Regions from separate parts of the Xanthomonas albilineans genome, predicted to be linked through region 1. Evidence: riboswitches for the same ligand, from Rfam matches in the RefSeq annotation. Region 1 holds a riboswitch; the other holds the start of a gene.
The links. Region 1 has a riboswitch for cobalamin ahead of XaFJ1_RS00820 (ribonucleoside-diphosphate reductase subunit alpha). Riboswitches for the same ligand answer to the same signal wherever they lie in the genome.

Region 1 (4,533 bases):
GGCGCATCCGCGCCGCCTGGTAACAGCGGGCAGCATGGACCTGCGTTTTCCCATAGAGATGCCGCTGTCTGGCAGGTGGCGCGGATGCAGTGGGTGTCGTGCGCCGGCCCGGCGGCGCCCTGCGGCGGCGGGCGACTGACCGTCCATGGCCTGGTAGCTGCGCCGCCCACACGACGCAGTCGCGTGGATCTGCCCGTCGCGGCATTGCATTAGTGAGGATTGCATCGCATAAATATCGCTTGCTATTAAATAGCGTGCTATTTATCATGTGGCACATGAACCCGCTCCCCTCCACTGCCGCCACCGACCTGCTCCGGCTGGACAACCAGTTGTGCTTCGCGCTGTATTCGGCCAACTTGGCGATGCACAAGCTCTACCGGGGGTTGTTGCGCGCGCTGGGCCTGACTTATCCCCAATATCTGGCGATGCTGGTGCTGTGGGAACAGGACCAGCGCAGTGTCTCGGACATCGGCGAGCGCCTGTTCCTGGATTCGGCCACGCTGACCCCATTGCTCAAGCGCCTGGAGACGCTCGGCCTGCTGACCCGCCGCCGTGCCGCCGAGGACGAGCGTCGGGTGGTGGTCGCACTGACCGAACGCGGTCACGCCCTGCGCGAGCGGGCGCAGGTGTTGCCGGAGCGTGTGTTGTGCGCGGTCGCCTGCGATCTGGAGCAACTGACCCGTTTGAAACACGAACTGGAGGACGTGCGCGGCAAATTATTGGTCGCGTCTTGAGCGTCGCCTGCGTTCAATTCGCCGATTTTGCTGCGTCCTACTCGGTGTTCGACTCTCTCCATCCCTGACGCTACGGCGTCGTCCTTCGTAAGGAGTATCACCATGGCTTCACCGACCACCATCGCTTACACCGCCACCGCCACTGCCACCGGGGGCCGCGACGGCCGCGCTGTGACCCCCGACAAGACGTTGGACGTCAAGCTGTCGACCCCGCGCGAACTCGGCGGCGCCGGCGGCGACGGCACCAACCCGGAGCAACTGTTCGCGGCCGGCTATTCGGCCTGCTTCCTCGGCGCGATGAAGTTCGTCGCCGGTCAGGACAAGCTCAAGCTGCCGGCCGAACCGACCATCGAAGGCAAGGTCGGCATCGGCCAGATCCCCGGTGGCTTCGGCATCGCCGTGGAACTGCGCATCGCGGTGCCGGGCATGGAGCGTGCGGCGCTGCAATCGCTGGTAGATAAGGCGCATCAGGTATGCCCGTACTCTAATGCCACCCGCGGCAACATCGATGTGAATCTGATCGTGGTCGATTGAGTCAGGGGTGTCCCGACCCGTCGCACGGCGGCGGTATCCGGCACTGCGATGTCCTCTGCCCGTGGCGGTAGCGCCGGGCAGACGTTTGTCCCTTGCAGCGGGCGGCCATCGGCCGCCCGCTTGCGTTGTGCGGACAGCCCGCCGCATCCCCGTTTTGGCTCCGTTCCTTGGTTGTTTCACAAGGTCATCACGGCCTCGATCCTGGTGATGGAGGCGGGTGACGCAGGCAAGCCATTGGCAGGCTTAGCTTTTCGTGATTGCACCTACATTTAGCGTTGACGTCACTATTGCACCCCACTATCTTGGGGTTGTCGGTTCCTGCGGCACCTCGCCACGGGATCAAAAGGGAAGCCGGCGTGGCGTGTGAGCGCCAACGTCGGTGCTGTGCCGCAGCGGTCATTGGGAACGATCCTTCACTGCCTGAGGCTCCCGCCTTGGCGAGCGACGGGTTCGGAACTGCCCAGTCGCCGCGCGGCCTATCAGCCCGAAGACCTGCCGACAGCCGCGTGAAGCACACCGCGTGGCGCCGACTTTAGTGTCTCCGGGGGGAGATGGTTGGTGTAGCAGATGACCGCTCGCAGGCGCCGCCTGCGCTGCTGCTTCTCCGCGACACCGTATCCCTCCGCCGATTCGGTCGGACCGCTGCCTGAGGGGGGGGCGGGTGGCTGTGTGCATCACGCTTGGAGACACGTTCATGAGTCAGACCCACAGCCTGCCGGCTGCCGCTTCCATCGACGACACCGTCGATTCCACGACCGCCGCCGCCATCGCGCAGCCCACCACGGCCAGCAGCGAGCCGAGCAACGATCAGCGCGCCGTCACCTGGATCGTCAAGGACGGCGGCAACCGCCGCATGGCCTTCGACCGTTCGCGCCTGCAGCGCACTTTGGATCGGATCCACGCCGAGTTCCCGCAGCTGGATGTGAGCGACTACGAGCGCAAGGCGTTCGCTTTCATCGAGAAGAAGGAAAGCCTGTCCGCCGACGAGATGGTCGACTACCTGATTCGCGAAGCCGAATCGCGTGTGGACATCGCCACGCCGGAGTGGGAGTACTTTGCCGCGCGTCTGTACCTGGATCGCCTGTACAAGCGCGCCAGCAAGAACCGTTTCTACGATGCTGGCGAGAAGTACGGCTCCTACGTCGGCTTGCAGGAAAGTCTGGCCGATCGCGGCGTGTATTCGATCAACATCCTCAAGAATTATTCCAAGGAAGAGCTGGCCGAGGCCGGCCGGATGATCGATCCCGAACGCGACAAGTTGTTCGCCTACAACGGCCTGTACCTGCTGGCGACGCGCTATCTGGCCACCGACAACTCGCGTAAGGTCTACGAACTGCCGCAGGAGCGCTGGCTGACCATCGCGTTGTACCTGATGCAGGATGAAAAGCCGCGTGAGCGGCGCATGCAGTTGGTTGGCGAGGCGTACTGGGCGCTGTCCAACCTGTACATGACCGTCGCCACCCCGACCCTGTCCAACGCCGGCAAGATCGGCGGGCAGCTGTCGAGCTGCTTCATCGACACCGTCGACGACAGCCTGCAAGGCATCTACGACTCCAACACCGACGTGGCGCGCGTGTCCAAGCACGGTGGTGGCGTCGGCGCCTACCTGGGCTACGTGCGCTCTTCCGGCTCGGCGATCCGTGGGGTCAAGAACTCTAGCGGCGGCGTGGTGCCGTGGATCAAGCAACTCAACAACACCGCTGTGTCGGTGGACCAGCTCGGCCAGCGTAAGGGCGCCATCGCCGTGTACCTGGACATCTGGCACCGCGACATCGAGGCGTTCCTGGATCTGCGCCTGAACAACGGCGATCAGCGCCTGCGCGCGCACGACGTGTTCACCGCGGTGTGCGTGCCGGATATCTTCATGGAAGCGGTCGAGCGCCGCGGCGAGTGGTATCTGTTCGACCCGTACGAGGTGAAGGAGGTCAAGGGCTGGTACCTGCAGGATTTCTTCGACGAAAAGCGCGGCGAAGGCAGTTTCCGCGCCAAATACGAGGAAGTGGTGGCCGACGAACGCATCGGTCGCAAGGTGGTCAAGGCCATCGACATGTTCAAGCGGATCATGGTCAGTCAGTTGGAGACCGGCAACCCGTTCATGTTCTATCGCGATGAAGTCAATCGGATGAACCCGAACAAACACCAGGGCATGGTCTATTCCAGCAACCTGTGTACCGAGATTCTGCAAAACATGAGCCCGACCCGGGTCATCCAGGAGATGATCAGCGGCGATCAGATCGTGACTACCAAGCAGGCCGGCGACTTCGTCGTGTGCAACCTGTCCTCGGTGAATCTGGGGCGCGCGGTCACCGCACAGCCGGATCTGCTGTCGCCGGACATTCTGGAGAGGCTGATCCGCGTCCAGGTGCGCATGCTCGACAACGTCATCGACCTCAACGACCTGCCGGTGCCGCAGGCCACCATCACCAACCAAAAGTACCGCGCGATTGGGCTGGGCACCTTCGGCTGGCACCACTTGCTGGCGCAGAAGGGCATCGAGTGGAACTCCCGTCAGGCCGAGGATTACAGCGACACGCTGTACGAGCGCATCAATTACCTGACCATCCAGGCGAGCTTGGCGCTGGCCCAGGAAAAGGGCGCCTACAAGGTGTTCAAGGGCAGCGACTGGCAGAACGGCGAGTACTTCAGCAAGCGCGGCTACGACAGTGCGCAGTGGCAGGAACTGGCCGCGCAGGTGAGCGTGCATGGCGTGCGCAACGCCTGGATGGTGGCGGTGGCGCCGAACATGAGCACCGCGCAGATCGCCGGCTCCACCGCCTCGATCGACCCGATCTACAGCGCGTTCTACTACGAAGAGAAGAAGGACTTCCGTCGCCCGGTGGTGGCGCCGGGGCTGACCGTGGACACCTATCCGTACTACGAAAAGGGTGCCTACAAGGTCGACCAGTTCGCCAGCGTGCGCCAGAACGCCCGCCGTCAGCGCCACGTCGATCAATCGATCAGCTTCAACTTCTACGTGCCCAGCGGCATTCGCGCCGGCACGCTGCTGGACTTGCACATGACCGCGTGGAAGGAAGGCCTGAAGACCACTTACTACGTGCGTTCCAACGACATCGACATCAGCGAATGCGAGTGGTGCTCCAGCTGATCGCCGGCGCCTAGCGCCCAGCGCCGTGCGTGCCAGGGATGTCCCGGTGCGCGTGGAGTGTTTCCGTCGCGCCGCATGTCGGCGCCGTTCACCCGATTTCCGAAGTAAATCTCATGGCCATCGCGCTCGATCGCATCAAGATTCTCGAACCGCTGCACC
Region 2 (4,533 bases), 750 kb from region 1:
CGCCATGCGGCGCAGCGTGTTGTGAACGCTCAGCGTGCCGCTGGCGCGTAGCGCAGGGTTAGGCCGTACTCGCGGCCCAGTTGGTTGTACCAATTCACGGTCTGGTAGCGACGGTCGAATACGTTGCTGGCCTTGGCCTGCAATGTCCAGTCGGCTGCGAATGCGTATTCCACGCGCAGATCGACCGTGCCGTAGCCGCCCAGGCGCACCTGATTGGCCGCGTCGTCGTAGCGGTGGCCACTGCCGAATGCGGTGATGCCGAACTTGATCGGCCCGAAGCCGCGATCCACGTCCAGTCGTCCGGTGTTCTGTGCGCGCCGCGCCAGCCAGTTGTCGCGGTTGTCGCCGTCGCTGCGGTTGCGTGGATCGGTATGGCTCAGCTGCGCCGACAGTTCCCAGCCGGCCAGCGTCGCATAACCGGTCAGCTCGGCACCGCGGATGCGCGCCTCGTCCACATTCACCGGCAGGAACGTGGCGGCGTCGTAGGAGATCAGGTCGTCGACGCGGGTTTCGTAGGCGTTGAAGGTCCAGTTCCAAGTGTCCGCGTACTGTGCCACGCCCAGGTTCCCGCTCTTGGACTTCTCCGGTTTCAGTGCCGGGTTGCCGGCGAAGGGGAAATACAGGTCGTTGAAGGTCGGCGCCTTGAAGCCAGTGCCGATGCTGGCGGTGAGTTTGACCCCGCCGCCCAGGGCCAGGCCCCAGCCGAGGCTGCCGGTGGTGTGTTCGCCGAACTGTTGGTTGTCGTCGCTGCGCACGCTGGCCTGTAGCTGTTGTGCGCCGAAATGGCCCTGGTATTCGGCGAACACGCCGGTATTGCGGCGGCTGTCGACGTCGAAGGCGGTGGTGCTGGTCACTTGTTCGCGCTGCCAGTCGCTGCCGACGCTGAGCAGGTGGCCTTCGGTCAGGGTGATGTCGCCCTGCGCCGCCGCGGTATCGCGGCGGCTGTCGAAGGTGCTGACAAAGCTGCGCGTGTGGCTGCCCGGAGCGCGGTAGTAGCTGTGGGCATCGTCGACATTGCGGCCGAGTTGCGTGCTCAGGTGCAGGCGCTCGGATGGGGTCCAGTCGAGGGTGCCGCCGAACACCTGTTGGGTGTTGTCGGCCTCGTTGCCGGCGTATACCGGGTCGCCGTCGTATGCGTTGCGGCTGTCGATGTTCAGCGCCTGACCTGCGACCCGCAGCGTATCGCTCAGCGCGTAGCCGCCGCGTGCGCTCAGCGAGACGTTGCGGTAGCCATCGCGGTCGGGCTGGTCGACGAAGCAGCCCGCGAACAGCATGGCCGAACCGTTGCAGGCGTTGATGCCGCGGGTCTTCTGGTAACCGCTCTGCACGGCGAGCCAGCCGCGCGTGCCGCGGTTGCTGAAGCCGGCGCTGGCGTCGCGCAGGCCATCGCTGCCGCCGCCCAGGCTCAGGTTCTGTTGGAAGCCCTGGCCGGCATGGCGGGTGAAAATCTGGATGACGCCGCCGATGGCGTCGGAGCCGTACAGGCTCGAACGCGGGCCGCGCACGATCTCGATGCGTTCGATCTGGCTCAGCGGCAGGTCCTGGAACGCGGCCAAGCCGGCGCTGGCCGAGCCGATGCGAACGCCGTCTACCAGCACCAACACGTGGTCCGATTCGCTGCCGCGCAGGTTCAGGGTGGTCAACTTGCCCAGCCCGCCCTGGTTGGAGATACCGATGCCTGCCCGGCCTTGCAGCAACTGCGCCAGCGAATCGGCCTGGCTGCGTTCGATCTCGGCGCGGTCGATGACCTGTGCCGGTACCACGCTGTCCTCCACTGCGATCTGGGTGCGGGTGGCGGTGACCAGGACCTGATCGAGGTCGTTGGCGGCATCGGCGGCCAGCGCCAGCGAAGGCAGGAACAGGGCGGACGCGATTGCGACCGAAAGCAGGTGGGACGACATGGGGTAGCAACTCCGGCGCGCGAGCGTGCGCTGTGACAACAAGGGAGTCGCGAATGGGAGCGAGCGAGTGGACAGCACCGAACATGGCGCAGCACGCGCGACGCCCGCGCATCGCAACCTGTGAACTGCAAGGCCGGTCTCCGGGCTGGCGATGGCGGAGGCGGAGGCGGACCTCCCGGCTGCGACGCCTGCCCATGCCATGGCACAGCGGTGTGGGTCGTCAGCGCGGATCGCTTACCGTTGCTGGGGCAGCGCCGGCTTTGTCGCAAGACGCACCGGCTTCCCGTTTCAACCCGCGGGCCGGAGCCGGCGGGTCACCTTGAAGTGGCTCGATTGTACGCCATTGTGGCGCGGTTCAGTCGATCGCACTGGTGCCGGCGCGGCGGCTGGGCTCCTCATCGCTCCCAGTGCTGTTGTGAGCCTTGTCGTCGTCGTCGTCGCGAGCGAAGCGGGTGGTCGCCACTGGCGCGGCCATTGGTCGACCGTGGGCGGCCTGCAATGCGGTTGCTGCGGTTTCCAGTTCGCTCAGCAACTGCGTGCGTCGTGCTTCGGGCAGTTGCTGCCAATGGCAGTCGCGCAACGCGCCTTCCAGCGAGTACAGCAGGTTGAGGCTGGGTTTGAAGCCGGCGCGCTTGACCTTGAGGAAGGCGCCAATTGCACCGGCCGCCGCCAGATCCTGGGGTGTGTGCACGCCCACCTGACGCAGCCAGGCGGTGCTCTTGGGGCCGATGTTGCGCAGCTTGGTCGGACGACGCATCGCGGTGCGTCTATCGCAGGCTGTCGACGAAGACCTGTGCGATGGCTTCCAGGCCGCATTGGTCGTCGGCGTCGAAGCGGGCCAGGTCTGGGCTATCCAGATCGAACACGCCGATCAGGGCGCCATTGCGTAGCAGTGGCACGACCAGTTCGGAGCGCGAGGCCGCATCGCAGGCGATGTGCCCGGGAAATGTCTCCACATCGTCGATGCGCTGGGTCTGCCCGCTGCTGGCGGCGGCGCCGCACACACCCTTGTGCAAGGGAATGCGCACGCACGCGGGCAGGCCCTGGAACGGCCCGACCACCAGTTCCTTGCCATCGTAGAGATAGAAACCGACCCAGTTCAGTTGCGGCAACGCGTGGTACACCAGCGCTGCCAGATTTGCGGCATTGGCGATGCGATCGGGTTCGCCAGCGACCAGCGCACGCGCCTGAGCGAGTAACTGGGCGTACTGTTCCGGCTTGCTGCCGGTAAGCGAGGAGGACGCGAACATCGTGCGAGTCTAGCAGCGCGACCTGCCTTGTGAGCGCCGTCGCAGGGCTGACGTCGGGCGCGTTGCCGGCTATCCTGCGCGCCGCCGCGCGTTTTGCCGCTCAATCCACAGGCTTTTGTCATGCGTTTTCCCGCCTTCTACGTCACCGGCACCGATACCGGCATCGGTAAGACCATCGCTAGCACTGCGCTGTTGCATGCCTTGCGCACGCGCGGTCAGCGCGCGGTCGGCATGAAGCCGGTCGCCAGCGGCTGCGAGCGTCACGCCGATGGCTGGCGCAACGAAGATGCGCTGGCGTTGCAGGCGGCGAGTGTGCCGTGCCCGGCGTATCACGATCTCAATCCCTACGCCTTGCCGTTGCCGTTGGCACCGGAACTGGCCGCTGCCGATGCGGGTGTGCAACTGTCATTGGAGCCGATCGCCGCTGCCTTCGCCCGCTTGCGTGCCCTGGCGGATGTGTTGGTGGTGGAAGGCGTCGGTGGCTGGGCGGCGCCGCTATCGGCGACGCTGGATCAGGCCGACCTGGCACGCGCGCTGGGTTTGCCGGTGGTGTTGGTGGTGGGCTTGCGCCTGGGTTGCCTCAATCACGCCCGGCTGAGCGCCGCGGCGATCGCTGCCGATGGCTTGCAGTGCATCGGCTGGATCGGGAACGAGATCGACCCGGCGATGGAGCGTATCGACGACAACATGGCGATGCTGAGCGAACGGCTGCCGATGCCGTGCTGGGGACGTCTGCCGTATAGGCCGCAGCCGCAGGCCGAGCAACTGGCAACGTTCCTGCAGCCGTGGTCCGGCGAGCAGGTGGCGCCGGGCTGAGTCGTGCCGTGGCGCAATGCAGCGGTGACGTACGCGCTGTGCTTGCAGCAGTGCGATACCCGTGCAGAGGCCTGAATCCGGCGCATAAAAAAGCCCGGTGGAGGGAGGGATCCACCGGGCCTGAGGTTGCATGGGGGGAGGGGCCCATGCAGACCGCCGGGTGCGTCGCGCGGCATGGCCGCAGCGACGTAGAGCGAGAGATTACTTGCTGGTAGTTTTCGGCTTCGCCGCAGCCTGTTCGGTGGCTGCTTCGAACTGATGCTTGGCCAACTGGCCGATGGCTTCTGAGGTCTTCAGGCCGAGACCGAACACTTCCTGGTTGGCCGTGGCCAGACGCTCGAAGCTGTCGCGGGCCAACTGCAAGCCCTTCGGCCACAGCGCCTGGATGCTGCCAAGATCTCGCGCTTCGGTCAGTTCGCTGAGGAAGCTGGCGGTGGCCGAGATGTTCTTCTCGAAAGTTTTCAACTGTACGCCGAACACGCCCTCCGCGCTTTCCAGCGCCAGACGATTGGCACGCGCTGCGGTAGCGGCGAACTGCTGGGTATAGCTGCTGAACTGGTCGTTGA

Region 2: another riboswitch for cobalamin. It lies ahead of btuB (TonB-dependent vitamin B12 receptor); the one in region 1 lies ahead of XaFJ1_RS00820 (ribonucleoside-diphosphate reductase subunit alpha).

What each region holds. Positions count from the first base shown of each region.
Region 1 covers NZ_CP046570.1:202,640-207,172, forward strand. The annotation lists gene XaFJ1_RS00810 (MarR family winged helix-turn-helix transcriptional regulator) at 276-734, shown strand; gene XaFJ1_RS00815 (organic hydroperoxide resistance protein) at 837-1,268, shown strand; cobalamin riboswitch at 1,564-1,782, shown strand; gene XaFJ1_RS00820 (ribonucleoside-diphosphate reductase subunit alpha) at 1,963-4,374, shown strand; gene XaFJ1_RS00825 (ribonucleotide-diphosphate reductase subunit beta) at 4,488-4,533, shown strand, end outside.
Region 2 covers NZ_CP046570.1:3,177,414-3,181,946, reverse strand. The annotation lists gene btuB (TonB-dependent vitamin B12 receptor) at 30-1,901, opposite strand; cobalamin riboswitch at 2,016-2,238, opposite strand; gene XaFJ1_RS13285 (TfoX/Sxy family protein) at 2,257-2,658, opposite strand; gene XaFJ1_RS13280 (GAF domain-containing protein) at 2,669-3,151, opposite strand; gene bioD (dethiobiotin synthase) at 3,272-3,967, shown strand; gene XaFJ1_RS13270 (phasin family protein) at 4,169-4,533, opposite strand, start outside.